DNA from 3 places in the Virgibacillus kekensis genome. Region 3 is predicted to be linked to each of the others. Evidence: riboswitches for the same ligand, from Rfam matches in the RefSeq annotation. Region 3 holds a riboswitch; each other region holds the start of a gene.
What was found. Region 3 has a riboswitch for S-adenosylmethionine ahead of ACFO3D_RS08040 (PLP-dependent aspartate aminotransferase family protein). Riboswitches for the same ligand answer to the same signal wherever they lie in the genome.
Positions count from the first base shown of each region.

Region 1 (10,614 bases), on a different contig from region 3:
TGTTGCAGATGAGGCTGTACAACTCCATGGTGGATATGGATTTATGGAAGAATATGAAGTGGCGCGTATGTACCGTGACTCGCGAATTAACCGTATTTTTGAAGGAACAAATGAAATCAATCGCCTGATCGTTCCAGGGACGCTGCTTAAGAAAGCAATGAAAGGTGAACTGCCACTACTTCAAAAGGCACAAAGCCTGCAGGAAGAATTAATGATGATGATGCCGGAAGAACCTGGTGAAGAGCCACTGGCCCAAGAAAAGTATTTGCTCCGAAATGCTAAGAAAATGGTATTGCTCGGCGCAGGCCTTGCAGCACAGAAGTACATGAAAAAGCTCGAGAATGAGCAGGAAATTCTAGTTAATCTGGCTGACATGACCGCTGAGGTTTATAATATGGAATCAGCCATTCTCCGTACTGAAAAAGCGATCAGCAAATCCGGTGAGGAGAAGAATAAGCAGAAGCTTCTTTATACACAGGTATATGTACAGGAAGCATTCAACCGTATTGAAGCCGATGCAAAAGAAACACTGATTGCAGTTGAATCCGGCGATACATTACGAATGATGCTTTCCTCATTGCGGAAGCTAACCCGTCATACGCCGACCAATGTAATTGCCAAGAAGCGGGAAATCGCCGCAACAATTATTGAAGAAGAGAAGTACACAGTATAAGCTACTGCCATCCTCCAATATGGAAGGATGGCAGTTTCATTTCATTAAAAACTTTACGTAGAGATAAACAACGATTTTACCCAATATATATCCGGCAATAACCCCAAACGTGTTTAGAATTAAATCATCCACATCGGAACTTCGCGCCAGCAACCCTGACTGTGAAAGGGCATATTGGACCCATTCAATTGCCAATGTGGTTAAAAATCCGATCACGAAAACCTTCCAAAAAGAAATTTTTCTATTCGTAAGTACTAGCAGGAATCCAATTGGGACAAACACTACTATATTTCCAATCAGATTAACAGAGGCAGCGAAAATTCCTCCGTGGGTAAACAAAAAAATATAATCTTCTATAGTATCGAATGGAATCAAATTGACACCGGTCCAGTCACTGCGTATCACGTCGCTATGAGGGAAGACGGTTAGATACAATAAGCTTTCCAAATAAAGGAGCCATAGTATATAAACCAGCTCTCTCCAGTAAGAAACTTTACGGCCCTGACGTTTAAGTAGATATAATCTTATCGGGGTATATATAATCAGGGACAGCAAAAGAAATTCATACGGTAAGGAATATATATAATGCATTGCTGGCCCTCCTCTCCTGTCCATCTTACTTCCAAATATATTCTTCAAAAAAAGAATTAGGCAATATTATAAAAAATGACGTTGCACAAAATTTATAAACTGCGACGTAGTGAAGACTTCTAAGATAGAGTACTGATACACTGCTACGGAAATACACTACGCTTTCCGCGGGCTCGCGCTGAGCCTCCTCGTTCGCCAAGAACGCGTGGGGTCTCAACGTCTTCGCTTTCCCGCAGGAGTCTTCGTGTATTTCCTCCGCTTGTTAGTATTTTGATCAAGGATTTGTACAGTCCTTCGTTATATGAATGAGGTTTATTTCATCCTAATTTTGAAAGCTATCCTAAGCTGCGAAAAAATGCGACACTCCAGGGGGGAGAGCAGCTTCCGAAGACCCCACAGCGAGGGAACGAGCGAGGAGGCTGAGGTGCTGCCCCCGGAAAGGGAGTGTTTTTCCGCAGCGTCGGTTAAACTTACCATTAGCCTAATGATGAAAAGCACATTATAAATTATCATTACATCGCATTTTATATCAAGCTGCGAGGATTAATGAGCAACAAAAAATCTACGATAATAGTCAAAAGTTAAGTCTAGAACGAAACAGTAATTCCCAACAAGATTACCCGTTTTTTCTCTCGCCAATCGATTATTTCACAATTCTAATCTACTTTTAATTTCCCTGTAAAAAAGACGGTCCCATTATAGTACAATCCAATCGACCTTCGACCAGCTTGTTTGGTATAATAAAATATATGAATAGAGAAATAATAAGGAGGGAAATAACATATGGCACTGACATTTTATTGGTATCCCAATTGCGGAACATGTAAAAAGGCCAAAAAGTGGCTGGACGATCATCAAATTGAATATACACCTATACATATTGTTAATAATCCACCTGCAAAGGAAGACTTACTCGACTTCATGTCCAAAAGCGAGATGCCACCTAAAAAGTTCTTCAACACAAGTGGGAAAAAGTACCGTGAATTGAATATAAAAGAAAAAATTACTGATGCGGATACTCAGGAAATGGCTGAAATACTCGCATCTGATGGTATGCTGATCAAGCGTCCAATTGTAACAGATGGAGAGAAAGTAACTGTTGGATTCAAGGAAGAAACTTTCAACGATACATGGCTACAAAGTTAAGCTGAAATACTAGAAAAAAGCATTATTACCTAGTATAGTAATAATGCAATTATTAAATGGAGGGATTTTCTATGAGCTTGCCAAAAGACTTATTATATTCTGAAGAACATGAGTGGGTTAAAAAAGAAGACAGCAAGGTCCGTATCGGGATCACTGATTTTGCACAGTCTGAATTAGGTGATATTGTTTTTGTGGAACTGCCTGAAGTTGGTGATGAAATTGAAGCAGATGAACCTTTCGGAAGTGTTGAATCTGTTAAAACAGTCTCTGAATTGTATGCGCCATTAAGTGGCACTGTAGTAGAGATTAATGAGGAACTTGAAGACAGCCCTGAGTTCGTTAATGAATCTCCATACGAAAAGGCATGGATGGTTGTTGTCGAACCATCTGACGACTCAGAATTCGAAAACCTGTTATCTGCTGAGCAATATCAGGAAGTAACAGAAGAAGACTAATTATATCAGATTTAATACAGAGATTGGCTATTGAACAGCTATGGTTCATAGTCAATCTTTTATTTTACCGCCAGTATTCACTCCTTGTTCTCAAGCTAGATATTGGGCAAATTTCTTATGTGTGCCTAAACCTTGTGTTTTTACATAAAATAAAGAAAAGAATGTTTCCCCAAACGATACGTATGTGTGAATCAAGGGAATTAATGGTAATGTCAGTTCGGTAATTTGACCTTGTTTAAGGAGTGCATGTTATGATGACGCATGACCCGGAAAAAGTGATTATCGTGGAAGGTCTTACAGATAAAAAACAAATCAAACGGGTAATAAACGATCAAGTTGAAATTATCTGCACCAATGGTACGCTTGGCGTTGAACGTCTTGACGAACTTTTAGAGACATATGATTTGGATAATCGTGATGTTTATATACTGGTTGATGAAGATAACTCCGGATTAAAGTTACGTAAACAGCTTGCGAAGGAGCTTCCGCATGCTGAGCATATTCATGTAAGCAGTGAATATCGGGAGGTGGCCACTACACCGGAAAATGTCCTTGCCACCGCATTAATCGGAAAGCGAATTGAAGTCAATCCACTTTTTTTACTTTAGCAGGTAGTTAGTTAAGTTATACTGCCTGCATATGTGCGACTATGGCATTCGCCATTAGGACTTGTATTTCATATATAAGGACCTTTTAGAAAGCAGAGACTCTTTTTGGAAATTCTATATCAAATACTAAGTTTTATATTTAATGCCGAACCAAGTTATTAAGGGTGATTTTGTTGGAAAAGGTTACGGACGAAATTTTGAAAAAAGACCATTACTTGCTATATATTTATACACCATTTTGTGGGACCTGCGCAGTTGCCAGGGGAATGCTTGAAAAAATAGAAAAGGTCCATCAGGATACTATTTTTTTCGAAATGAATGCCTCACTACACCCTGAATTTATGCAGGAGCATCAGATTGAGAGTGTTCCTTGTTTGCTGATTAAAGATGGTAATCGGATCAGGGAAAAAGTGTATGCATTCAAATCCACTGCCAATATATACAGTTACCTCATGAAATACGAGCCAAGCTTATTTGCAGGAAAATAACATTTTTTATTGACAGGTTAACAAAGCAATGCTATCATCATGATTATCGATTTTAAATTAAATATGTATTATCTCTTATCTTGAGCGGTGGAGGGGCTGGCCCTGTGAAACCGCGGCAACCTCAGATGAATTATATATCTGAAAGGTGCCAATTCCTGCAAAGCAATGGCTTTGACAGATAAGGGAACTTGAAGACCACATATGTTTACGTCTTTCTGTTCTCTTGCAGAAAGGCGTTTTTCTATTTCATTAGGACATAATAGCAGATAAGGCAGAGGAGGATTACCGTGATTACAATTAAGGGTTTAAACAAAGTATTTACAGCCAAAGATCGTAATATTACAGCAGTTGATAATTTGACCCTTGATATAAAAGAAGGCGAAATTTTTGGTGTTATCGGATACAGCGGGGCGGGCAAAAGTACGTTCGTAAGGCTGCTGAACCGGCTGGAAGAACCAACCGGAGGAAATATTACAATTGACAATCAGGAAATTACTGCACTTAACACAAAACAGCTTCGGGCAGCAAGGCAGGAAATCGGGATGATTTTTCAGCACTTTAACTTGCTCTGGTCCAGAACAGTAGCAGATAATATCGCCTTTCCGCTGGAAATTGCTGGGGTCCCTAAGAGCGAGCGGCAGAAAAGAGTGCAGGAACTGATTGAACTGGTTGGCCTGGCAGGAAGAGAGCATGCATATCCTTCCCAACTAAGTGGTGGCCAGAAGCAAAGAGTTGGGATTGCAAGGGCACTTGCCAATAAACCTAAAGTACTGCTCTGTGATGAAGCAACATCAGCACTGGATCCGGAAACAACCAATTCCATACTCGACCTATTGGTGGATATCAATGAGAAGCTGGGTTTGACTGTTATCCTAATCACTCATGAGATGCACGTCATTCGTAAAATCTGCAATCAAGTTGCAGTTATGGAGGATGGGAAGATCGTGGAACAGGGAGATGTTCTCGACGTCTTTTTACGTCCAAAACAGCCTGTAACCAGGAAATTTGTTGAGCAGGTTATGGGTGTGAATGATGAAGACGAAGGAATTGACCATCTAATCGGAACATATGAACACGGTAAACTTCTTCGACTTCACTTTATCGGGGAGACCACAAACCAGGCATTAATCAGCCAGGTTTCCAAGAAATTTAATATCGAAGTAAATATCCTGCAGGGTAAAATTACCAATACTCAACGTGGTGCGTACGGAACCTTGTTTGTACAAGTGATTGGAGAATCGCAAGAGATTAGTCAGGCAGTCGGTTTTATTACAGAGGAAACTTCAGTGGAAGTGGAGGTGATCCATGATGCTGAATAATTTGTTTCCCAACCTGGACATGCAGGACTTGTATACGGCGACATATGAAACATTTTATATGACGATAATTGCACTGGCAGGAACGTTTATTCTTGGAATTCTGCTTGGACTGCTTCTCTATTTAACAATGAAAGGTGGCATCTGGCAGAATAAGTTCCTTAACCTGATTGTAGCTGCAATCGTAAACGTATTTAGGGCAATACCTTTCATTATTTTAATCTTATTGTTATTTCCGTTCACCGACTTTCTTATTGGAACGATCCGTGGTCCTAATGCTGCATTACCCGCTCTGATAATCGGCGCGGCGCCATTTTACGGTCGTCTTGTAGAAATCGCCTTAAAGGAAGTTGACAAAGGTGTGGTAGAAGCCGCCAAGTCAATGGGGGCAAAAACGCACACGATTATTTTCCGGGTATTACTTCCTGAATCGATGCCTGCATTAATATCAGGGCTGACTGTTACAGCAATCGCCCTTATCGGCTATACAGCAATGGCAGGTGTAATCGGTGCCGGTGGCCTTGGAAATTATGCATATTTCTTCGGGTTTCAGCGTCGGGAGTTTGATGTTGTGTTTGTCTGTACCGTACTCATCATAATTATCGTATTTATTTTCCAATTCATTGGAGACTTTATTTCAAATAAATTAGACAAAAGATAAAAAGGAGATAGGAAAATGAAAAAAATATTAGCATTTGCTTCAATACTAACTGTACTTATACTGGCAGCCTGTGGTGGAGAAGAAACAAACTCGGACGATAATGTTATTAAAGTTGGAGCATCAAGTACACCGCATGCGGAAATCCTTGAAGAGGCAAAACCAATTCTTGAGGAAAAAGGGATCACTCTTAAGATCGAAGAATATCAGGACTATGTTTTACCAAACGAAGACCTATCAAACGGCAATCTTGATGCGAACTATTTTCAGCACATTCCATACCTCAATAAGCAGATAGAGGAAGTTGGTTATGATTTCACCCATATCGGTGGAATTCATATTGAGCCAATTGGTATTTACTCCAAATCAATAAAAAGTGTAGAAGAGATTCCTGAAGGCACCGAAGTACTGATGAGCCGTAGCATAGCCGACCATGGTCGTATTCTTTCCTTACTAGAGGCGGAAGGTTTAATCAAACTTAAGGAAGGCATCGAAAAAGTTGAAGCTACAGTTGATGATGTCGTAGAAAACCCTAAAAACCTTAAGTTTTCGTATGATTACGATGCAGCATTACTACCGGAACTTTACGAAACCGAGGAAGACACACTTGTTGCAATCAATACCAACTATGCAATCGGTGCTGATTTGAACCCGCTTGAGGATGCATTAATCCTTGAAGGCGAGGAGTCACCTTATGTTAACGTAATTGCAGTGAAAAAAGAAAACAAAGATAATAAAGCACTAAATACACTGGTGGATGTTCTTCATTCCGAAGAAATACAGAATTTTATTATCGAAAAATTTGACGGAGCAGTTGTCCCAGTGGACGGTTCTTCTAGCAACTAAAATGGCGAATTTTAAGGAATGTACAGCAAATGGAAGGTATTTGCGGTATGTTTTAAGATGAAGTGGTTATGTTTTCACCATTCTTTCAAACCTAATCCCTGACGTTTTTATACGTTTAAATGCACTTTGTGAAGGGAACCGTATTTGTGATAACCTTATTATCGTAATCAAATCGAAAGGATGGTTCACTATTAATAGTGGGATAACGATGAATTACACTCCAGAGATGGAGAAGGCAATGCAGCAGTCCAATAAGATGCCGTATGCTGAATACGAAAGAAAATTGGAAAAGCGTATTGCAGTCGAGAAAAGACGACAGAAAGAATATGAACAGTGTAAACACATGGTTGCTGAAATCGATAGTCAAATTCATAAATAATCAGTATAAAAATAGAGCACTGATACTCCAGGTTGGGTATCAGTGTTTTTTTGTACTATCAGAATTTATAAGTTTCTACGGAAGATAGTATAAGAAAAACTTCGACACTCGTTATAGACGAGACGAATGTAGAGTTTTTCTAACATATCAGAGCGGTGAATTGCTATTTAAACTCCACTTTCTGCCAGGAAGAATTACCAGTAAATCCAACCCTGTAGCGCATACTGTAGATAGTGTATAATATTGAAAGAACACGTTATCCCACAATAATTTCAGCCAATAGTCAAACCACCGTGTAGCTCAATGGGAAAGAGTTGATATTAAATTCGAAATGCTTTAAGATTGTAATGAGAATAGATTGAGAATGGATGTAATATCCATTTGAAAAATAAGCATAATAAAAGTAATTGGAGGTATCGATATGGCAGGATCAACGCTAGAAATCAAAAATCTTCATGTTTCAATTGAAGGCAACGAGATATTAAAAGGTGTAAACCTTACGATAAAGGGTGGCGAGTTCCACGCGGTAATGGGTCCGAATGGTACTGGTAAATCTACACTTGCTTCAGCAATTATGGGACATCCTAAATTTGAAATTACAGAAGGGACGGTTCACCTTGACGGGGAAGACGTGCTTGAAATGGAAGTAGACGAACGTGCTCGTGCTGGTCTTTTCCTAGGTATGCAATATCCAAGCGAAATCAGCGGTGTAACTACATCCGACTTTTTACGCTCTTCCATTAATGCACGTCGCGCGGAAGGCGATGAAATTCCTTTGATGAAATTTATCAAAGAAATGGACAGTACACTTGATTATTTGGAAATTGACAAAAACATGGCACAGCGTTACCTGAACGAAGGGTTCTCCGGCGGGGAGAAAAAGCGTAACGAAATCCTTCAGTTAATGTTGCTTAAACCGGAAATCGCAATTTTGGACGAAATTGACTCCGGTCTTGATATTGATGCCTTGAAAGTTGTTTCAAAAGGTATCAACAAACTGCGCGACGATAACTTCGGCTGCTTAATCATTACCCACTATCAGCGGTTACTTAACTACATTACTCCTGATAAAGTGCACGTAATGATGCAGGGACGTGTTGTTAAATCAGGCGGACCTGAACTCGCACAGCGTCTTGAAGCAGAAGGTTACGACTGGATTAAGGAAGAACTTGGTATCGAAGACGAAACAGTTGAGCAAAAAGCGTAAAAAGTCAGGAGGGGTAGGATATGACCGTGGACACAAAGCTGCCATACGATAAACAATACATCGAACAGTTTTCAACTGATAGAAATGAACCGGAATGGATGAAGTCATTGCGCCAGCAGGCTTTGGAACAAGCTGACACGCTTGGAATGCCGAAACCTGATAAGACAAAAATAACCAGGTGGAATTTCAGCAAGTTCAAGCATGAATCAGCGGAGACGAATAAGATTTCTTCTCTAAGTGAACTGCCGGCTAATATACAGGATTTTCTGGATAAAGATAATATCCCTGAAAACCTTATTGTACAGCGTAACCATTCAGTGGCATATGCTGCTTTGAATGAGGAACTTAAGAATAAAGGCGTTATTTTTACTGATATATTTACTGCTTTGAAAGAACATGAGGATCTAGTGAAGCGTTATTATATGAAAGATGCAGTATCAGTTGATGAGCATCGACTTACAGCACTTCATACTGCATTGATGAATGGCGGAGTTTTTGTTTATGTTCCGAAAAATGTTCAGCTTGAAGATCCGCTTCAGGTTATTTTTTGGCAGGAAGATCCGGAGACAGCGTTATTCAACCATGTACTTGTTGTTGCTGACGATAATAGCTCATTAACTTATGTGGAGAATTATTTCTCAGAGAATCACGAACAGGAAACAGTAGCTAATATTGTTACTGAGGTAATTGCCCATAATAATGCACAGATATCTTTCGGTGCTGTTGATAACTTTGCAGCAGGAACAACAACATATGTAAACCGTCGTGGTGTTGCATACCGTGATGCTAAAATTGACTGGGCTCTGGGACAGATGAACGATGGTAACACGGTGTCTGAGAACATCACACACCTTGTTGGTGATAACTCCGAATCCAATGCTAAAACTGTCTCTGTTGGCCGTGGAAAGCAAATTCAGAATTTCACTGCTAATATAGTTCATTTTGGAAAAGAATCAGAAGGCCACATTCTCCAGCATGGGGTTATGAAAGACAGTGCCACTTCCATTTTTAATGGTATTGGCAAAATTGAACATGGCGCATCTAAATCCAATGCAGAACAGGAATCGCGTGTCCTTATGCTTAGTGAAAAAGCACGGGGGGACGCTAACCCGATTCTTTTGATTGATGAGGATGATGTTACAGCGGGACACGCAGCGTCAGTCGGCCGTGTTGATCCAATGCAATTATATTATCTGATGAGCCGGGGTATTACACAGAAGGAAGCAGAACGCCTGGTTATTCATGGCTTCCTCGCACCAGTTGTAAATCAGCTCCCTATTGCTTCTGTTAAAGAACAATTAACACAGGTAATCGAGAAGAAGGTATACTAATGGATGTAAAAGCATTACGAGAACAATTTCCGATTCTGAATCAGGAAGTCAACGGTCATCCGTTGGTTTACCTTGATTCATCGGCGACATCACAGAAGCCCGTATCGGTAATTGAGGCAGTAAATGAATATTACCGGCAGGACAATTCAAACGTGCATCGTGGTGTTCACACACTTGGTACACGGGCTACTGAGAAGTATGAGGGCGCCAGGGAGAAAGTTAGACGTTTTATCAATGCCGGAAGTACAGCAGAAGTCATTTTCACTCGTGGTACAACCACTTCAATTAATACTGTTGCGTATAGTTATGCGCGGACCAATCTGAATGCCGGGGACGAAATCGTGCTCACTCCAATGGAGCATCACAGTAATATAATTCCCTGGCAGCAGGCAGCGAAAGCTACCGGCGCCACTTTGAAATATGTGCCGTTGCAGTCTGATGGAACGTTTACTTTAGACGATATTCGTGAGACAATAACAGATAAGACAAAAGTTGTTGCTGTTACTCATGTATCCAATGTACTGGGAACAGTAAATCCTATTAAAGAAGTAGCAAAGATTGCCCATGAAAATGGAGCGGTCATCGTAGTCGACGGTGCACAGGGTGCGCCACACATGAAGATTGATGTGAACGACCTTGATTGCGATTTTTATGCCTTTTCAGGACATAAAATGTGCGCACCAACTGGAATAGGTGTCTTATATGGAAAGCGGGAACTTCTCGAGGAGATGGAACCTGTTGAATTCGGCGGGGAAATGATTGATTTTGTTAACCTATACGATTCGACATGGAAAGAGCTCCCATGGAAGTTTGAAGGTGGAACACCAATCATCGCGGGCGCAATTGGACTTGGTGCAGCAATTGATTTCCTGAGTGATGTTGGGCTTGATAACATCACAGCACACGAGAAAAAAAT
Region 1 covers NZ_JBHSFU010000005.1:84,421-95,034, reverse strand. The annotation lists gene ACFO3D_RS10735 (acyl-CoA dehydrogenase family protein) at 1-673, shown strand, start outside; gene ACFO3D_RS10730 (VanZ family protein) at 710-1,264, opposite strand; gene ACFO3D_RS10725 (arsenate reductase family protein) at 2,048-2,410, shown strand; gene gcvH (glycine cleavage system protein GcvH) at 2,482-2,865, shown strand; gene ACFO3D_RS10715 (toprim domain-containing protein) at 3,120-3,473, shown strand; gene ACFO3D_RS10710 (thioredoxin family protein) at 3,647-3,961, shown strand; SAM riboswitch class I at 4,034-4,146, shown strand; gene ACFO3D_RS10705 (methionine ABC transporter ATP-binding protein) at 4,249-5,280, shown strand; gene ACFO3D_RS10700 (methionine ABC transporter permease) at 5,270-5,938, shown strand; gene ACFO3D_RS10695 (MetQ/NlpA family ABC transporter substrate-binding protein) at 5,954-6,781, shown strand; gene ACFO3D_RS10690 (YuzK family famiily protein) at 6,990-7,160, shown strand; gene sufC (Fe-S cluster assembly ATPase SufC) at 7,582-8,367, shown strand; gene sufD (Fe-S cluster assembly protein SufD) at 8,388-9,698, shown strand; gene ACFO3D_RS10675 (cysteine desulfurase) at 9,698-10,614, shown strand, end outside.
Region 1: linked by a shared signal. The riboswitch ahead of ACFO3D_RS10705 (methionine ABC transporter ATP-binding protein) and the one ahead of ACFO3D_RS08040 (PLP-dependent aspartate aminotransferase family protein) in region 3 are both predicted to bind S-adenosylmethionine.

Region 2 (10,614 bases), on a different contig from region 3:
GCCATTTTCAACCGTTACAATCTCCGCCAGCTCATCCCAATGATCGACGAGTAATTGTTGGTATTTAAACAAAATCCTTGCCCGCTTTGGAACAGGGACCTCCTTCCATTGCTGAAATGACTGGTACGCTGTTTCAACTGCATGGTCAACATCTTCCTGCGATGAAACAGGTACATGGGCAATCACTTCTCCCGTTGCCGGGTTGAATACCTCCTCTGTTTTATCGGAATTGGATTCAATCCATTCTCCACCTACATAGTTTTTTAGTATTTCTATCTTTGTTTGTGTCATTGAAAAACCTCCATCTTAAAATCTACTTCGTAAAATACCATTTCCATAGTGAGAAGCCGATGATAAAAAGAAACCCGATAAATCCGTATAGCCACACGGTAAGCATTGGAGTAACAAAAATGGCATTTCACCCTTTCTCTAATTTATTTTTCGGTGTCTATTTTCTTCTTTTTCCACTACAGGGGTCTTCGCGATTTTTAATGTATTTGCAAGAATAACCATTGCTACAATTCCAATAAGGGTTGCCACTGCACCTGCTGTCATCGTACTGGGGCTTATTCCTCCAAAGTAGATGACCAGATAGGAAAGTAGTCCAATAACCATTGATAGTTCTGCTGCACGTGCAGGAGCTTTTTTCTTACCATAGACAGCGTATAGAATTGGTCCCATCGTTCCTGCAGCCACTCCTGAGATTCCAATCCACATAATGTCCCCCATATAGGCAGGCGGCTGCAAGACAATCAAGAACGCAGAAACACCAATTAATGGTACTGCCATGCGACTGATTTGCAGTGCAATCTTCTGGGCCTTCTGGTCATCAACTTTGACAATCCCCCGTTTTACTAATACTTTTAGAAAAATATCATTGGCAAATACGGTCGATATAGATACAAATAAACCATCCGTTGTTGACATTGCTGCAGCTAGGATGACCACCCCTAATATTGCTACGATAATGGCAGGAAAAGCCCAAGTCGCATACTCCATTAACGCCAGGTCAGCAGCTGCCACGTTATCACCCAGGGCCGCCCTGCTGTATAGCCCTCCGAAAAGAACAACTAGTGAGAATGACGCCGCAACGACATAGGTCAAAATCATTTTCCCCAGATCCTTTTCGCTTTTTAAACCAAGCACTTTGTTAAATAAGTGGGGTGCTGAGGCAAATGCCCATTGGATGATAATTGCACCGAATACAACACCGAAAGAATAGAAATGGGTTGAGTCCGGATTAAATACTTCTATTAAATTAGTATCCCGCTCAGCTAGTTTCTGGGTAATATCCGTAAATGTCGCCGTAATGCTTCCATCCCAGAAAACGATAATTCCCGAAACAAATACAAACGTACCAGCAATAGCCATCATGACAGCTTGGACAGCATCCGTATATATATCGGCAAACGCACCGCCGGCGAAGACATAAAGCACTACTATGGTTGCAATGAATATTAGCCCTCCGGTGTAGGACATATCAAGCAAATATTGAAATATACGGGCACCGGCAACAAATTGTGCTGCAATATAGAAGATATTAAACAGCAGAATCAAACCTGTTCCTACCCGCAAAATATCACTATTGTAAAAGTCACCCAGCCAGTCTGGTAAAGAAAGTGATTTTTGCCCTGTATTTAGTTTTCGTACTCGCTTGGCTACCATTAGCACACCAATTGGTCCACCGCCAATGATTGCTAAAAATAACCATAGATTCGAGAGCCCCCAGGCATGGGACCACCCAGGATATCCAAGAAATGTGGCTGCACTTAAGTAGGTTGCTGCAAAGGACAGACCGAGTACATAAGGCCCCAGGTTTGCCCCGCCTATAGCGAAGTCGCTGACATTTTTTGTTTTTCTGGCACTCATGAATCCTAAGACAAACATGACAACCAAAAATACAATAAATCCTATCCACGTATATAATGTTACAGTACTCATCTCTGTCCCCTTTCCATTTAGTTTGTGGCTATTTCATTAACCACGCGATTGATATGAGCTTCGACATTTGCTGCTGATCGACTGTGCTAAAAACTCACCGGTAATCTCAGGTGCAACTGAGATTACCTATTGTGATGGAACTTCATTCCGTTATGGGCCATATTTTAGCTGTTTAAGCTCTTCATTTGGAACATCATTCCTCTATTGGCTTATTTCATCGTCAATTTCAGTGGATATTGTTCATATAGCGGAACCACGATCCACTTGGCCTCTTTTTGGACACCTTTACACCCCATTAACGGAATGAGGTTCCACTTAGTTGGACTGCCGGGACCTTATTCCGCGATTTCCTAATCCCTTGCGTTAGAATAATCCGATACGCAGTCCTAAAACAACAATCAGGTGCTAACAGTTCCAAGCTTTTTCGCGGGATGATTATCCGGCAATCTGACGTTCCCTTTTCCAAACATGTTCTCCCTTAATGTCCTACCCTCATATTCTTTTCGATAGATTCCTCGCTTCTGGAGTTCAGGGACAACGTAATCCACAAATTCACGGAATGTACCTGGCGAATGTGTCTGCGCGATATTGAAACCATCGACATCGCCTTCTCTCGCCCATTCCTCGATTTTATCTGCGATTTGTTCCGGGGTACCGATAAACTTCACGGTTCCATTACCAAGGCCATGATTTTTAACCGCTTCACGCAATGTCCATTTTTTATTGGGGTCCTTTGCATACATATCCAGGTTTCCTTGGACAGCATCAGTTTCCATGTCCTCGATATACTGATCCGGATCATATCGGGAGAAGTCTATGCCAGTATGGCCAGATAAAAGTGCGGCTGTACCTTCATAGCTGACCTGACTGGTTAAATCTTGATATTTTGCGTATGCTTCTTCCTCCGTTGATCCGATAATCGGTAGTATCATAGGAAAGATAAGTACATCTTCCGGGTTTCTACCCTGTAGTCTAGTACGTTCACGAATATCGGCTGTATATTGCTTCAGTGCATCCAGTGAATGATTTTTTGTGAAAACAGCTTCAGCATGCTTGGCCGCAAAATCTCTTCCTTTTGGAGATGCCCCTGCCTGGAACAAAACTGGTGTCCGCTGAGGAGAAGGCTCCACAAGATGCGGTCCCGGTACGTTAAAGAATTCCCCTTCATGGTTAATCAAATGAACTTTTTCCGGGTCAGCGAATGTATCGTTTTCTTTGTCATAAACCACAGCCTCATCATCCCAGCTGTTCTCCCACAACTTATAAACTACTTCAAGAAATTCATCCGCGCGATCATATCTAAGTTCTTTTGGCATACGGCCGGAAAGTCCCAGGTTCACTGCTTCGCTCTCCAGGTATGATGTCACCACATTCCAGGCGACCCTTCCGCCAGTTAAATGATCTAGCGTCGACAACTGCCGTGCTAAAGCATAGGGCTGGGCATATGTAGCAGAAATGGTTGGTGCAAACCCAAGGCTTTCCGTGGCAGCAGCCATCGCGGATATCGGTATCAGCGGGTCATGGGCTGGTAGCTGCACAGCCCCTTTTGCTGCGGCACGGTGACTGTTTTCATAAACGCTATACGTGCCAAGCACATCAGCGATAAAAAGCGCATCAAACTTACCACGTTCCAGCGTTTGAGCAGCGTCAATCCAATAGGAAAGACTATTATGGTTAACCCCTTCATCTTTCTCATGCTTCCATAAACCAGTTGAATGCGGTGATGGTGAATTCTGGATAAATCCGTTTAAATGAATCTGTTTAGCCATACAGCAGGTCTCCTTTTTTTAGGTGTTTTTTTTACAAGAATGCTATCTTAGTCATCGTAAGCGTTTAATGCGTTGACACTGTGCGCGATAGCCGATCCTGCTTTTAGAGCTACTGCGACAAAGATAGCTTCAGAGATTTCCTCCAGGCTTGCTCCTTCTTTCTTGGCATTCTTGGTATGCAGGTCAATGCAATAGGGACACCCTGTTGTATGTGCAGACGCCACAGCAATTAATTCCTTTTCTTTTACCGTAAGCTTCCCGGCTTTAACTGCCTTCTTGTCAAAATCCAGAAAAGCTGTGAAAGCATCACCATTCAGTCCAGAAAACTCCTTAATCCGGTTGAAGTAGGAAGCTTTATAGAGCTCGTCATCACCTTCCCCGTCAAATGCGTTCAGGGCATTTACTCCGTGAGCGAACGATGAGCCTGCTTTCAATGCGGTCGCTACAAAGATTGCTTCTGACACTTCTTCTTTCGAGGCATCGTTCTTTTTCACATTTCCTACGTGCAATTCGATGCAATAGGGGCACCCAGTGATATGGGCGACCGCAACGGCGATTAATTCCTTGAGTTTAACGGATAGCTTCCCATCGGCTAATGCCTGATCATTAAAGTTGAAAAAAGCTTGGAATGTCTCCGGCGCATAATTCTTCAATTCTGTGATTCTGCTAAAATAAGATTTTTTGTACAGACTATCGTTTTTTGTAACTGTCATTTTCATCTCTCCCTAAATAAATTTAAATACGTACTAAACTTATTACTTTACTTGGTTTAAAACATTACGCTTTCCTGTATTCCAACCTCCCCCCTTAAAAACTAAAAAACCTCTCCCGATGAGGAAGAGGTCAATTTAAAAAAAGCTCCATCTCATCTTTCAAGCGCAATGCTTGCTGGAATTAGCACCTTGTTATAATGACAGGTTGCTGCGGGATCACAGGACCAGTTTCCTCCCCCGACTCTGGATAAGAGTACTATTCAATTTTTATAATTGTACATAATAGTATCGAACACAGAAAAAGCTGTCAAGTAAGAAAAGTGATTTTTTTTCAAACCAGGTAAAAAGGTGGATACAAACGTGTGAATGATTCCTTGCTCGTAATAGTAAACAACTTTGCATACGGAAAAAAGAACCAGCTGTTACTAACCACCTTAATCCTTTCTTCTATTTCGCCAAAATTTCCCTTGTCTTTTCCAGGATCTCTTCATCCTTAAGCCTAAATTTAAATTCCACTCTACGTGAAGCAGCTGCGCTGTATTCACCGGACTCATTGTTGCGAAAGTCGGTGAAAGACTTGCTGTTAACCGTTAGTTTCTCCTGCAGGTGCTTTTGAATATTTTTATACGGAAAATCATCGCTTAAAATATATTCTGCGACGCTGTACGCCCGCTCCTGTGCAAGCTGTAAGTTATATAAATAGCTTCCATCACGGTCGGTGTGGCCTTCGATAATGATTTCAGCTACGTAGTCTTCAAATCCGTTCTGCAGCAAAATGTCCAAATACTTAGGGACAAATTCATTCAAAAACTGATAGGACTCCGGCTTCAGTTCAGATTTATCATAAGCAAACAGTATTTCTGTATTAAAGATGATAGCACCAGTTTTTTCATCCACTTCAATGCCCAGGGATGAATCACTGAACTCCGCCTGCAGCTCATTTACAAGCTTTGCCCTTACACCCATGATTTGATCAATGGTCTTTTTCATTTCTTCAATTTGCAGCGACTTGATAATCATCATCGCAATGAAAATTAGAATAAAACATAACAAAATAATGGTCAGCAGATCGGTAAACGATGGCCAGAAATGTCCTTCGTCCTGTTCCCTTTTGAAAAGCCGCTGGTATTTAGTAGTCATTCTGTCTCAGCCTTACATTATTATTTTCCACCGGGCGGCCAAACTTACCTAATTGCCGGTTCAGCCCTTGTATTTCCCTGTTAAGTTCCTGAAGTGTCTGCTGAATAAAGCGAGAATTATTTTGCTGAAACTCATTGGATAGCCGTCGAATTTCCTGGAATTCGTTCTTGAGTCCTTGATTTGTCCGCTCCACTGATTCGCTGATATTCCTGCCTACGTTATCAAGCTTCCCTCCAAGTGCGCCTTCCAGACCCGCTACATAACTGGAAAGCGTGTTCTTTAAAACCTCAACACTTGCTTCCATCTGATTTTCGCGTTGGTTGAATGTGCTGTTCATCTGAGAAATGGTCTTGTTTATTTCATTGATCAGCTGGTTATTTTGCATTCCGATTCTTTCATACGTGTTGGTCGCCTCATGAATCTTCCGTTCAAATGCCTGTGAATCGTCAGCATGTGTCTTCAAATGATTATTGAAGGTGCGGTTAAAATCCTTCAACTCGTCGAAACGGTCAGACAGCAAATATTTATAGTCGCTTTGCGTCTGATTGATTACTTCGAGCGCCTGTGGCAACTGTCCGATTGGGTCGCCGATCCGGTCAAAGTCCTTGGATAATTCTCCTATGTGCGTAATGATGCCGGTCAGTTTCGTGCTTACATCATTACCAAATATCTGTTTGAATTCCTTGTTGTGTGACTCCATTGTTTTAGCAAGGTCCCCACTTACCTGTGTAAGGCTTTCAAATTTGGTGTGGATGGCTTGCTGCTCTTCCATGATGGAGGATATAAAGTTTTTCAGCTCGGTGACAGAATCCTCGAAATTATTGAGAGTATCCATCTGTACAGACGATACTTCTTTTACTCGCTCAAAGGTATTTTCAAATGCATTAGCCATTCGCTCATTCCTGGTGTCCATCTTCTTAAAATAAGAAAATAACGAATCAAAATTATCATTCAGCTTTGTGGTGGAATCGCCAAATCCATCGGTTACCTCTTTTACATGATGGAACAGCTCCTGGAAGTCCTCCAGGTTGTTGGAAAGCCCCTCGTTAAACTGCGCCAGATCTTTTGCTGACTGCTGCAGACCAGTAGTATACTCCTGAAAACCAGAAAAGGCACTTTCCATTCCTGTCAATGATTTCTGGTTCGTTTCCTCAAGATGCTGAATAGAATTATTGATGGCCTCTGATACCTCAATCAGACGGTTTATCCCCTGCTGTTCATTTTCTTCCAGATTGGATTCGACTTTTAGCATAATATCCGTCAGCATGTATTCGGTATTTAACACCTTCGTAATGACAGTCATGATCAGGGACAGTCCCATACCAGCAATACTGGTGTAAAAAGCAACGTCAATCCCTGACAGTACTGCCGCTACATTCTCCACAAGTTGGCTGCCGGTCGCATTGATGCTTCCCAAAGAAATTGTCAGACCGATAAAAGTTCCGAGTACCCCGATTAAAATAAATATGGACACCGTCATCTGCACCATTTTAATTAGATTCACAACAGGCACGTTGAATACACGCCAACCGGAAAACTTCTCCTGGACGAACGTTTCCGGTTTGATTGATTCTTTTTCCCTGGCCGCTTCGTATTGTTGTTTAAACGTACGCAGTGGTTCAATATCCAATTGATTTGTAGTATCTATGTAATTTCTGATTCGTTTTAGTTTGGTATATAAACCGAAATGAACCAAAAGTGTGAGGAAAAAAGCAGTGAACAAAATCATGAAAATAAGTTCAGTGGTTTGATTCGCCAAAATATCGTTTGCGGTTTGCTCGCTCGTAAACAACTCCAAAATTAACTGCAGCATAAAACACTCCCCCTGCCAGACCAACTTTACTACTAATGCTATTCAGCAAAAGGACAAATCATGCCTGGGACAGGGGGACAGGCACCTTGTCCCAGTTAATGCTCGAATTTTTTTACCTTACAATGGTAAAATAGGTTTAGACTATTACACAAATCCCTGGAGGTACTATGCTTACATTTGAAGAGAAACTTGCCATTATAGAATCATTTCCTGAACTGACGCGGAACGATGTCTCGCTCGGACGGATCAACTTTCATTATGAAGAAAGTGTGAAGGAGAAGAAAATTGTGGTATACCGCCTGCATCCCAACGGAAACGGCTTTGTATATGCAGAACTGATTGATGAGGATTATCCTACCGACTCAAAAGGGATGGTAAACATACGTGGCTATTCGGAAGATGAACTGCGCGAAATAATCAGAAAATCAATCGAATCATTATCGGAAGCTAAGCCGGAGACATGGATAAACGACGAGAATGAAACACTGAGACTCGTTAATGACTTTGACTTGTGGAACATTTATGCTGGTGATATGCTTGATGGCACTTTCGAAACGTACAACAGTGCAATCAATTACCTTGAACAGGAAGGCTTCAGACGTTTGGAAGATAGTGAGAGGTAAGCAAAAGAATTAACAGGCCATACAAATACAAGATATGAAATAACGCTTGGGAATTAGCAAGCGTTATTTGCTTTATATATATCGTTTCAGCTAAATCCTCTTCTTCAATTTTTCGACTCACACTAAAGGGATTTTCTTAAATGATTCGGGAGCTATACGTATCAACCAAGTCTGAAGCCCCAACAGAATAAAGCTTTTCATAATTGTCAATTGGGTGTTTTTCCACGTATTTTTTTACCATTTCATATGCAAACGCATATCCTGCCATATAAGGAATGCCATTATCGAGATCCCCAAAGCAAAATTTGCCCATTTCACTATCATCCGTTATAGCAAATTTGTCTTGAACTTTACTCCAGTATTCTTTTTCAACAGTTTTAGTGAAATCGCTTTTCCACCACCGTTTATCCTTGTATAAACTAAGACTGAAAAACTCTGCTGTTCCTTCCATCTTAAACCATTCACCTAGGGTAAATGTTTCATCAGTAAGATTGTATATTGGGTTGATTGGAGAGGCGTGATGTAATTCATGAGCAATCATATATTTCAGGAAGTCCTCATCAGGTGTTGGGGGAATTGCTATTTGAATGCAGTTAGGACTGTTGGTAAAACCATTCGTCCATATACTACGGTCATGGTTTTCTAACCAGGGAAAAGACAGGGCAGGAACAACAGTAATATTCAGGTTACCAAGCGATAAAAGTTCCCTTACCTCTAAAACTGTATCCTCGATTATGTTTTTCACCTTATCGGTATCCCATTGATAGGATAATGCTTCTTCCTCCTCAAAATCTTTAAATTTCATTAATCGAAAACGTTGTGCAACGTAATGCCATTCCTCCAACCAACTCTTATTATTTATCAGCGGACTAAATTGGGCTGATAAAAAAGATTCAAGTTCATCATTTTGCTGTAGAGCTGCAAAGGCGTTATTTGCTTTATTTCATTCACTGAGACCCCTCCTATTTTATGAAATTATACCATAAATTGAGAATATTTTGTATAAAATATTCTTCTTCGTTTAGATAATGCTACACCTTTTCAAGTTAGTGTAATTGCAAGGTCGAATCATTTCTGTTGGGGATTTGTTTTAAATTTATACGCAAACCTCTATAACCCCTACTTTTTTATGCTTTTCTTGTTGGGATATAATCTATAAACCTTCTTCCCACGTGGGACAGGGTGCCTGTCCCTATGTCCCTTTTTAAAAGAAAATTCTGTGAAACTTTTCATTTAGGTTTTCGTACAGTATGTTATAACATATTTGTATCTTTTTCTTAATTTTTTAATAAAAGTTCGGTTATACCAATTCAGAGAAGGTACAAATCAAATAATTTATACGTATGGAGGTAACAAACTGAATGAAGAAATTTTTATTGGCTACGTTAACGTTGGTAATGCTTACCGTGCTTGCCGCATGCGGTCAAAGTGCAAATAGTAATGGCGGAGAGAGCAACAATTCAAATGGTGAAGCTCCTAAAAAAGAAGAAAAGATAGAAGAATTAACTCCGCAAGAAATTATCACAAAATCCAGTGAAACGATGCAAGATTGGTCAGGAATTCATTATGTAATGGATGGAACTCAGACTATCGATGCTTCAAAAGGCGATCAGAATTTCACGTTCGACCAAACATTTTCTATGGAAACGAAGATGACAATGGATCCTATGACCATGCATATGACCGGTACAATGAAGATGCAAGATCAACAGGCTCCCATTGAAAATTATTATCTGGACAGCACCATGTACACTAAAGCTCCACAGGGCTGGATTGCAATTGAAGGAATGAACCTTGACCAGTTTCAAAAGCAAACACAAGGGCAAGATCCCTCTCAAACGATGAAGCAATTCACTGAAATGCTTGACAAGATTTCTTCTGAAAGTAATACAAAAGATATCATTACCATGGAAGAACAGGATAATATGTATGTAATTACAATGGATCTAAACGAAGAAGCGTCTTCACAAGTAATGGATATTATAAAAGAACAGACGAAGAGCGTTATGCAACAAATTGAGCAAATGGGAATCCCTAACGTAATGGAAAACATGAAAATTAGGGGATTAAAGCAAACTTTCTTTATCGACAAAAAAACCTTTGACCAAAAGAAAATGTAACAACAAATGTTAATGGAGATATCTAAAGACGGTGCAACCATGAAGATTGACATGGATATGAACATGGAAATTAAAGGAAAAGTAGATAAGGAAATCACTATTCCTGAGAATGTTAAGAATAACGCACAAGTAATTACAATGGACCAACTTCAACAAGCACAGCAGTCACAACAACCGTAAATGGAATACAAAAAAGGGGTTGGTCAATAGGCCAAACCCTTACTAATGGGACACGGGGTCAGGCACCCGTGTCCCACTTTACCTGGGCAAACGATGGATATTCGTAATCTCACCGTAATTCCCCGCGAGACGTCCAAGGATTCCTATCTTTTCTATGTCTACCTTATAGTTCCCAAGATAATACTCATCCTTGATATGATAGTGAACAACATTACCAATTACCAGGTGGTCAGAACCTATTTCGAGGATCTGATTGAGCTCAAGTTCAATTGAAATTGGTGCCTCTCCTACCCTTGGAGGTTTCACTGATGTACT
Region 2 covers NZ_JBHSFU010000015.1:201,117-211,730, reverse strand. The annotation lists gene ACFO3D_RS18860 (CoA-acylating methylmalonate-semialdehyde dehydrogenase) at 1-291, opposite strand, end outside; gene ACFO3D_RS18855 (sodium:solute symporter family protein) at 430-1,941, opposite strand; gene ACFO3D_RS18850 (LLM class flavin-dependent oxidoreductase) at 2,340-3,710, opposite strand; gene ACFO3D_RS18845 (carboxymuconolactone decarboxylase family protein) at 3,758-4,423, opposite strand; SAM riboswitch class I at 4,573-4,677, opposite strand; gene ACFO3D_RS18840 (OmpA family protein) at 4,871-5,563, opposite strand; gene ACFO3D_RS18835 (MotA/TolQ/ExbB proton channel family protein) at 5,553-7,376, opposite strand; gene ACFO3D_RS18830 (hypothetical protein) at 7,544-7,999, shown strand; gene ACFO3D_RS18825 (DUF2268 domain-containing putative Zn-dependent protease) at 8,136-8,804, opposite strand; gene ACFO3D_RS18820 (DUF6612 family protein) at 9,361-10,119, shown strand; gene ACFO3D_RS18815 (hypothetical protein) at 10,159-10,299, shown strand; gene ACFO3D_RS18810 (flavin reductase family protein) at 10,378-10,614, opposite strand, start outside.
Region 2: linked by a shared signal. The riboswitch ahead of ACFO3D_RS18845 (carboxymuconolactone decarboxylase family protein) and the one ahead of ACFO3D_RS08040 (PLP-dependent aspartate aminotransferase family protein) in region 3 are both predicted to bind S-adenosylmethionine.

Region 3 (10,614 bases):
ATGCTTCTCCGGATGTTCGATCACAATGGTTGAGATGCAGATAGGTGAGCCGGCAAGTTCTTCAAGCCGCTCCTTGTGAATATGGAAAGTCTGATATACGCCGCATCCCACGGTTCCCAGGCCAATCAAGGCCACGTTAATTGGCTTCATCAGTCAGCCTCCTTTAAAAAATCATGGACAATTCCGCCCCATTTTGGAAATTCAGTCAAAAAACCATCATGACCAAAATCAGTTTCTATATGTCTGTAGATGCTGTTGGGTAATGCCCTGGAAAATAAATGCACTTTGTCTGGTTCATAGATCAAATCTTTATCAAAACTAAGCAGCAGGGCAGGTTGGGTCAGCTTATTCGCAGCATTCTGCCACCCGTCCCGATTCCGGCCAATATCATGGCCATTCATCGCTTGCAGTAAATAAAGGTAACTGTTCGGATCAAATCGATTTATCAGTTTCTCACCCTGATAATCAAGATAGGAGGTGACGTCCGAACGGTTATGACCGAATCTTTCTTCAAGCAGTTGGGGACTTCGGTACGTGATCATCCCAACCATCCGGGCTATTGCAAGTCCGTTGACCGTATTGTCTGTATAGTTGCCCCCTTGCCAGGAGGGATCATTTTTGATGGCTGAACTGGCAATGTGATTGAACGCTATCCCGTAGGAGGAAAAGACAGGCGTGGAAGCTAGGATTATCAGCTTCTCGACCGTCTCCGGATAAAGGAGCGCCCATTCCATCGCCTGCATACCACCAAGAGAACCGCCAATAACCGTATCAATTGAAGTTATATTTAAGTAATCCAGTGCCTGAAATTGTGCATGAACCATATCCCGGACCGTGATTTCTGGAAAAGAAGTACGAAAAGGCAGGTCTGTTTGAGGATTGGTGGATGCTGGTCCTGTTGATCCGTCACATCCTCCCAAAACATTAAATGTAAGAACCCGGTACTTTTCTGTGTCAATATATTTTTCGGGGCCAATTAATCCGCTCCACCAGCCAGGGTGCTCTTCCGTCCCGATTGCTTGATGGTTTCCTGTTAATGCATGGCATACCAGGATGACTGGCGCATGACTTGGCCCCGCCATTTCGTACTGTAAGGTTATATCCTCAAGTACTATTCCAGATTCCAGTTTGAGTGGGCCGACTGCTGCACGCCCTGTTTGTGATGTTTGATTAATGCTGAGCATCTCGCCCACCCCCATGTTTTAGACTTGTGTTAATACTTTCTGTTTGCCGTTGGACCGGATACGCACCGCTTCATCATAAGCGTTTTTTCCGCTAATAGTAGTAATTCCTGCCGCCTCTGCATGTTGAAGTGTCTGGTCGCTGCCATCCGGATTCTCAACCCATAGTATTTTTCCTGACTTATTAATGAACTGTTCGATTAGTTCTGCTGGGAGCGGCGTATTGGAAGCTAGTACCGCGTCAACAGGCGATGGAATATCGTTAAGTTGTTCCACTGGCTGTTTGCCAACTATTTCTTCACCTGATTGGCCAACAGGCACTATGTCATAACCAAACTGACCAAGTTTTTTAATTTTGTCAGCGAAATCGCCAACCGGTTTATCCAAGCCATATACTGCTACAGTTTTTTTCCGGATTCCGCCGTCTTCACGTGCAAATGGAGAGGAAAGCAGCCAGTTGATTGCATCTTCCTCAGTTGTTTGGAATGTTTCATCCTCACCTGTTGCTTTGCTGATCGCCTGATCCAAATCTGCCAGTATATCTTTCGTTGATTCAAGGCCAATAGAAAGACGAACAAGTTCTTCCGTAACACCGCTTTTCTGAAGGTCTTCCGGTCCAAGCTGCTGGTGTGTAGTTGAAGCAGGATGGATGATAAGTGATTTCGCATCTCCGACATTGGCAACATGTGACCAGAGAGTAATGCTGTCAATCAATTTTCTGCCTGTATCACGGCCGCCTTTGATTCCGAATGTGATAATAGATCCATAGCCATTCTGAAAGTATTTTTCAGCTAACTGGTTTGATGGGTGGTCGCTAAGCCCCGGGTAGTTGACCCACTCAACTGCTGGGTGTTCCTGCAGGTAGGCAGCCACTTCTTGTGCATTTTTATTATGACGCTCAATCCGCAGATGCAGTGTCTCAAGTCCCTGTAAAAGCAGGAAGGCATTTTGCGGGCTCAGGCATGCACCGATATCGCGGAGCAGCTGGACCCTTAGTTTGGTGGCAAACGCTGCCGGTCCAACGTCGACATAGCGTAGACCATTGTAGCTTTGATCCGGTTCGGTAAACTGAGGGAATTTACCGTTGCCCCAGTCAAATCTTCCACCGTCTACAACGATGCCGCCAATGGCTGTTCCATGACCGCCAATCCATTTGGTAGCTGAGTGAACAACAATATCTGCTCCCCAGGAAAGTGGCTTTGTTACATATGGTGTGGCAAAAGTATTGTCAATGATAAGCGGAATGTTATTTTCATGGGCAATTTCCCCAATTGTCTCTACGTCAAATACATTCAGACTTGGATTGGTAATGATTTCGCCAAAAATTGCTTTTGTATTTGGAGTAATGGCGTTCCGAACACTGTCCGGCTTTGTACCGTCGACAAAAATAACATTGATTCCGTAACGCGGAAGTGTGTTCGCAAATAAGTTATATGTTCCGCCATAAAGATTGCTGTCAGCGATAATTTCATCACCATTGCTGGCAAGATTTAAAATTGCCAGGGTGATTGCGGCCATTCCGGAAGATGTCGCGACTGCGGCGACCCCATCCTCGAGAAGGGAGATACGCTGTTCAAATGCATCAACTGTTGGGTTCATAATCCTGCTGTAAATATTGCCCGGTTCCTTAAGGCCGAACAGGTTTTGTGCATGTTCCGTGTCTTTGAAAACGTAAGAAGTAGTCTGATAGATTGGTACCGCACGGGATCCTGTTGCAGGATCGGGTTCCTGGCCACCATGCAGTAATAGAGTTTCTGGATTTTGAAGATTAAAATTGGACATTAATAATTCCTCCTTAGTATTTTAACTAGCAATCACGTTAGCCACTTCAAGCTCTTATCGTTGCTGATTGGTTGCTTCCGCTTTTGCTTTATCTGGAGGAAGAGGAGAAATAAGAAAAGCCCTCTTCCTAAGAAGAGGGCTTCGTATGTAACCGATCCTCCTCTTATCTTCCAGATCTAATGACCTGTAGGATTTAGCACCTTACTAAGCAAAATGATTTTGCCGTTAAGGTTGCCGGGCTTCACAGGGCCTATTCCCTCCACCGCTCTTGATAAGAGATGTAACTTTTTATTAAGTTAATGAACATTATAGACCTGCAGTTCGTCATCCGTCAAGCTATTTCTGAAAATTTATTTTTCTATAGCTCTTTTATGCCGGAGTGGTCGGCGTTGTGCAGATCCCATATAAATAATTAGAGCCACCCATATCAGGGAAAAAGAAATTAAATGCGCACGTGAAAATGTCTCATCATACACAAACACGCCTAGAATAAGCATAATGGTCGGAGCGATATACTGAAGAAACCCGACCATCGAGAGCGGAATTTTTTTCGCACCACTAGCAAAAAGCAGGAGTGGGATCGCAGTTACTGCTCCTGCACCAAACAACAGAAGTCCAGTAGCGGAAATCATGGTGTCGGCCGACAACAAGGAACTGTCCGGAACCGCCAACAGGAAAATAAGTGCGATTGGCGTTACAATCATCGTTTCTATTGTTAGACCGAACATAGCTCCGACATCGACCATTTTTTTCAGCAGGCCGTACATGCCAAAACTGAAAGCCAGAGTCAGCGACACCCATGGAAATACACCGTAACTGACAGTCAGGTAGGTCACGCCGATTGCTGCAAGAACAAACGAAAGCGTCTGCCGCCGTGTCAGCGTTTCTTTTAGCACAATCATTCCAAGGAGAATACTCACGAGCGGGTTAATGTAATATCCCAGACTCGCTTGAATGACGTGGTCGTTGTTTACTGCCCATATGTATGATAACCAATTAATACTTATTACGATTGAAGCCAGGGTGATGCCAATTAATTTCTTCCTGTCTTTTAAAATAACCACGCATTCTTTAAGAAACAACTTCCATTTTCGTACAAACAAGACGACTATTATCATAAAAATAAATGACCATACTATCCTGTGCGCGAGTATTTCACCAGGTGGGACCTCGTTTACCAGCTTCCAGTAGATCGGCAGAAAACCCCAAAGTAGATAGGCTCCTGCTGCATATAATATTCCTGCCTTACTATCCTGATTCATTCTGAAAGCCTCCCGTTCTGTAAAACTATGAATAAATTGGAAGAATCACGTGGAACTCGAGCGAGCTGGCCCAAAGTCGAGCGAGCACCCCGGAAAGTCGAACGACACCACCCCGAAGCCGAGCGAGTCCTCATTTAAATAAGCCAATTCTAGAACTAAACCGGCAAAATAGCAATAACTCTGCCTAATCTAAATAAAAGAAAACGCTTTCAAATTTACCCTTAATACAATAGAATAGTAGTATATGGGTTTTAAAAATGCAGTTCTGGGAGGATATTAGAATGGAAAAAAAATATAACCATTTTGAGACGTCGGTAATACATGCGGGCTATGATGCCAAGGAAATGCTAGGCAGTCTTGCTTCGCCTTTATTTCAGACGTCAACCTTTACATTTGAAACCGCTGAGCAGGGGGAGCGGCGGTTTGCCGGGGAGGAAGAGGGCTACATTTACACCCGGCTGGGTAATCCGACGGTAACCATTCTGGAGGAAAAAATAGCTGAACTTGAGAACGGCGAGCGGGGTCTGGCATTTGGCTCAGGTATGGCAGCAGTCTCTGCAGTACTGATTGCTCTTACCAAAGCTAATGATCATATATTATGTTCATCAGGATTGTATGGCTGTACGTATGGCCTGCTGTCGATGATGAAAGAAAAATACAATATTGAACACGATTTTTCGACGATGGAGTCCAAGGATGCAATTCGGGCGCTAGTCAGGCCGGAAACCGCGTGTATTTATGTTGAAACACCGATTAACCCGACAATGAAGCTGATTGACCTGAAAATGGTTGCTGAAGTTGCTCATGAAAAAGGTATTCCAGTCGTTGTTGATAATACCTTTTCATCACCATATCTGCAGCGGCCGCTGGAGCTTGGGTGTGATGTAGTGCTCCATAGTGCGACTAAATACATTGGCGGTCATGGTGACGTGATTGCCGGTCTGGCAGTTGGGAAAAAGGAATTTCTCGATGAGGTTGCAATGACTACGCTAAAAGATATCGGCGGAGTAATGGCGCCATTTGATGCGTGGCTGCTGATTAGAGGATTGAAAACTTTGCCGATAAGAGTAGATCGACACTGTGACAATGCTGAAAAACTTTTTGAAAAACTGCGCAGCCATCCTAAAGTGGCAAACGTATATTATCCAAATGATGAGGAGCATTCTGATTATCCTATCCGGGAGAAGCAGATGAAGCGTGGTGGTGGATTAGTTTCTTTTGAAATCAAAGGGTCCAAAAAGGATGCACAGCGATTGCTGAACAGCCTGAAGTTCATCAAGATTGCCGTCAGCCTTGGAGATGCTGAGACATTAATTCAGCACCCGGCAACGATGACCCATTCGGTGGTTCCGGAAGAGACAAGACTGGAAATGGGTATAACCGATCAGCTAATTAGGCTATCTGCCGGGCTTGAGGCATGGGAGGACATCTGGGCTGACCTTGAACAAGCGCTCGACAGCCTGTAACTTAGGGGCGTTTGGCCCACGGTTCCAATGTTCCGACCACTGTCTCCTCTTGGTCGCTATCGATTGCTTCAATGACACCATTAGAAATCTCATCATGAGTCAGCCAGCGGGACTGGTCATTATCCAGTATAAAACCAAGATAAACACGTCTGTACAGGCAATTCCCCGGTACAGAGGTGTTTTCTTTTTCAAAAAAACGGGCACTACCCTGTATATGGAATAATCTCCAATCGGCGTTTAAAACATGCTCTGTTATCATATCCTTAAGTAAAGGCAGCGCATCTGGTGCTGTGGAATGAATCCAGGAAACAACCAATCCCGGTGTCCCATGTTTATTGAATAAATCCGCAAGTGCGGCACCAAAACGGGTACTGTCTTCATAATCAACTGAAATCCCATGTAAACGTTCAGGATACCTGCCGCTATTTTTAACAGCTTCAAGTCTGGAACGGTTCCGTCCGATAACAAAAACATCACCGTTTTTTTCGTTAAGATAGTGGCATACTTTACGGAGCATGCCACTTCCGCCAATTACAAGCACATAACCGTTCTTCATAATCCATCACCTTTTTTTGAGTGGTTGTTTCCAGAGTAACGTAAACGGTCATTTTGTGCTATATTAAGCATAATGTGATACTTCGGTTAGGGGAGAATATACAAGTGAGTCTACTTTCGATCTTTTTAGGATTAATTTTAATTTTAAATTTAGGATTGGCCCTGACCATCATCTTTCTGGAGCGGAAGGACGCCAGTGCTGCATGGGCATGGCTGATGGTGCTGCTTTTCGTGCCAATTGCAGGGTTTATTCTATATCTGATTTTCGGAAAACGAATAAGCTCCCAGCGGATTTTTACATGGGATACCAAAAGCAAGCTTGGCGTAAAGAAGGCTGTACAGCAGCAGTTGCGGTCGATAGAGAACAACACGTTTCATTTTAAGCATGAGGATTTGATGGAGTATAAGGACCTCTATTATCTGCATTTGCGGAATGATGACGCGATATTCACTCAGGACAACAGTGTGGATATTTACACAGATGGGGAAAAGAAATTCGCCGCCCTGCTGAAAGATCTGGAGAAGGCAAGCGATCATATTCATCTGCTTTATTATATTATCCGGCATGACCAGTTAGGTAAAAAAATTGCCGATGTGTTAATCAAGAAAGCTAATGAGGGTGTGGAAGTCCGTGTCCTGTACGATGATATGGGGTCACGGAGAATGAGCAAGAAGTTCATTAATAGACTGCGAAAAGCGGGAGCCCAGGTAGAGGCTTTTTTTCCGCCGAAAATCCCTAAAGTCAATCTTAAAATAAACTACCGGAACCACCGGAAACTCGCGATTATTGATGGTCGTATAGGGTATATCGGCGGGTTTAATATCGGCGATGAATATCTCGGTAAGGACAAGAAATTTGGCTACTGGCGGGACACACATCTTCGTATATCCGGCGAAGCGGTGGAGAATATGCAGACGCGATTTATCCTGGACTGGAATCAGGCTTCTCGTAATGATATTTTATATGATGAGCGCTATTATAATACGAAAGGCAACGGGGATGTAGGCGTACAAATCGTCTCCAGCGGGCCGGATTCCGACTGGGAACAAATCAAGAATGGCTATATCAAAATGATTATGTCGGCAAAAGAATATGTTTATATTCAAACCCCGTACTTTATCCCAGATGAAAGCCTGCGTGACACATTACAGATTGCAGCTCTATCCGGTGTTAAGGTGAAAATTATGATTCCAAACAAGCCGGATCATCCGTTTGTTTATTGGGCAACGCTCTCCAACATTGGTGATCTGCTAAATGCTGGGGCGGAAGTATATGTCTACCAGAATGGATTTCTTCACGCGAAAACCCTGGTCGTTGACGGAAAGATAGCATCCGTTGGGACCGCTAATATCGATTTCCGGAGCTTCCGGCTGAATTTTGAAGTCAATGCTTTTTTATACGATAAAAAAATTGCGCAACAGTTGCTTAACGAGTTTAATCATGATATAACGCTTTCCACCCAAATGACAAAAAAATTATATGATAAGCGAACAGTTGGAATCCGGATCAAAGAGGCGATTTCCCGACTTCTGTCGCCGATTCTCTGAGAGTAATCCCTGCAGAAATGGGGAAGGTAGGTAAAAAAGAAATTCATGGGAGGTATGAATATGGACGCTAAACCTTGCACAACATCCCTAACAGTCAAAACATCACACGTCCTGCCGCCTGATACGAACACACACGGGACTTTATTTGGTGGAAAATTAATGGCTCATATTGATGATGTGGCAGCGATTGCGGCGGTACGTCATGCAAGAAAACCGGTTGTAACTGCATCGACTGATTCGGTCGATTTCCTTGCACCGGTCAGGGAAGGCGACTCGGTATGTGTGGAAGCCTTCGTAACCTGGACGCATACTACATCAATGGAGGTTTTTGTAAAAGCGGTCACTGAAAACTTGCTCACAGGTGAGCGTAAAGTATGTACCACTGCTTTTCTAACATTTGTAGCGGTGGATGATGATGGACGGCCGACTACTGTTCCACCTGTTTATCCAGTAACTGATCAGGAAAAGAAACTTCATGAAGCTGCCCCTGCACGCGCTGAACAGCGGAAGGCCAGGAGAAAACATTCGTACGAGCTGGCCGAGACGTTTGGGACGGACTTTCCATGGGACAGGGAGTTTTAGGATAATATTTCCATTGTTACATTTTAATCGCTCAGGTAAAATGATGTTTGGGAAGCCATCATTGTGGCTTCTTTTGTCTTGAATGAATATGTCACTAGCCTAATAGTTCTGAAATTTTTTTAAAAAATGTGAACCCAAAATTAATTGGATTTTCCGTTAAATTGGAAGAGTAGGTTTTATTAGTTATGGGTAAATAACTTGAAAGGGTTAACAAAATGGAAGGGAGAACACGTTCTCATGGGTTTTTTTGAAGATTTGCTTGGAGTAGCAAATGAAATTATGTGGACATATGTCCTTATTGCTGTTCTAATTGCACTCGGTTTATGGTTTACAATTAAAACAGGTTTTGTCCAATTTCGCCTGTTCGGTGAAATGTTCCGGGTGATTTTTGACAAACGTTCGATAACATCCGCCGGTAAAAAAGGTACTTCCTCATTCCAGGCATTTGCCATCAGTGCAGCGTCCCGTGTGGGAACAGGGAACCTGGCTGGAGTTGCATCTGCAGTTGCGCTTGGTGGACCCGGTGCAGTGTTCTGGATGTGGCTGATTGCACTTCTTGGATCTGCAACCGCATTTGTGGAAAGTACACTTGCCCAGGTATATAAAGTACCGGAAACCAATCAATACCGCGGGGGGCCAGCATACTATATTGAAAAAGGTCTTAAAAACCGCTGGCTAGGCATCGTATTTGCTGTCACCATTACGTTTACATATGGGCTTGTATTCAACTCGGTTCAATCAAATACCATAAGTTTAGCGTTCAATGGCGAGTTTGATATCAGTCGTGGCTGGATTGCGGTAGTTCTAGTTATTTTAACTGCCATTGTAATCTTTGGTGGGCTGAAAAGCATTGCGAATGTTACACAATTTATCGTACCAATCATGGCAGTACTGTACATTTTTATTGCTATTTATGTGCTTATCATCAATATCGCTGCCGTACCGGATATGGTTTCGCTAATTTTCGCGAATGCGTTCGGAATCCGTGAAATTGCCGGTGGTGGTTTTGGTGCTGCGATCATGATGGGAATTAAGCGTGGACTATTCTCCAATGAAGCTGGTATGGGTAGTGCCCCTAACGCTGCTGCAACTGCTGAGGTTTCCCACCCTGCTAAACAAGGGTTGATTCAAGCACTTGGTGTATTCTTTGATACAATTTTAATCTGTAGTGCGACTGCTTTTATTATTATTTCTGCTGGTGGATATGCAGGAAGCGAGGAAGACGGTATTCAGTTGACGCAGGCAGCATTTGAGTTCCATATCGGAGACTGGGCTGCAGTATCCATTGCTATCGCGATTTTCTTCTTTGCATATAGTTCCATCCTTGGTAACTATTACTATGGGGAAAATAACATTGGATACATTAAGGAAAGTAAAGTAGCATTGTTCATCTACCGACTTGCAGTGCTTGCCATGGTAGTGTTTGGCGCAATCGCCACATTTGACCTTGTTTGGGCAATGGCTGATCTGACAATGGGAATTATGGCATTGATTAACCTGTACGCAATTACGAGATTGTATAAAGTCGCTGATCGCGTTTTACGGGATTACACCAGACAGCGTAAACAAGGAAAGGATCCTGTTTTTTATCGGGATACTCTCGAGGACCCAACAGGTGTAGAACTTTGGAGTCGTGAACGTAACACCACTAACGAATAATTAAAAAGACAAACTGCCTGCTTCCTGTATAAGGATGCAGGCAGTTTTTTTAGAAGGTTTAAATCCACTGTTTTTGACATAAAAGCTATAAACTGCGACGTAGTATACCGCTTCGGAAATACACTACGCTTTCCACGGGCTCGCGCTGAGCCTCCTCGCTCGCAGAGAACGCTCGCTGTGGGGTCTCAACGTTTCGCTTTCCCGTTGGAGTCTTCGTGTATTCCCTTCGCTGATATTGTGCTTTTATCCTATAACAGTTGCTGATTTGTATTTATAAAATCACAAAAGAATAGTGCACAGTTTTAGGTTGATTGGAGCGAAGGGCAGTCGACTCCTGCGGGTCACCGGCTAAAAACGGTCACGTCCTGTGACCAACGCCGGTACTAGAACGTCATGTTCGTCGAAGCAACAGCTGAAAATCCCGCAGGAAGCGGTTTTTGCTTCCGAGGAAGTTGAAGCGTTGCCAGGCGGCAAAGGAGATACTGCGAAGTTATGAGCAGATGTCGTACTTGCACCAGGAGTGGTGAAAGCGACTGCGCGAAGCGGAAATCAACATTGCTAGCTAATCCGCAGTATATA
Region 3 covers NZ_JBHSFU010000004.1:785,309-795,922, reverse strand. The annotation lists gene ACFO3D_RS08050 (homoserine dehydrogenase) at 1-150, opposite strand, end outside; gene metX (homoserine O-acetyltransferase MetX) at 150-1,184, opposite strand; gene ACFO3D_RS08040 (PLP-dependent aspartate aminotransferase family protein) at 1,203-2,963, opposite strand; SAM riboswitch class I at 3,124-3,241, opposite strand; gene rarD (EamA family transporter RarD) at 3,314-4,225, opposite strand; gene megL (methionine gamma-lyase) at 4,507-5,691, shown strand; gene ACFO3D_RS08025 (Rossmann-fold NAD(P)-binding domain-containing protein) at 5,693-6,247, opposite strand; gene cls (cardiolipin synthase) at 6,352-7,794, shown strand; gene ACFO3D_RS08015 (acyl-CoA thioesterase) at 7,855-8,376, shown strand; gene ACFO3D_RS08010 (alanine/glycine:cation symporter family protein) at 8,614-10,035, shown strand.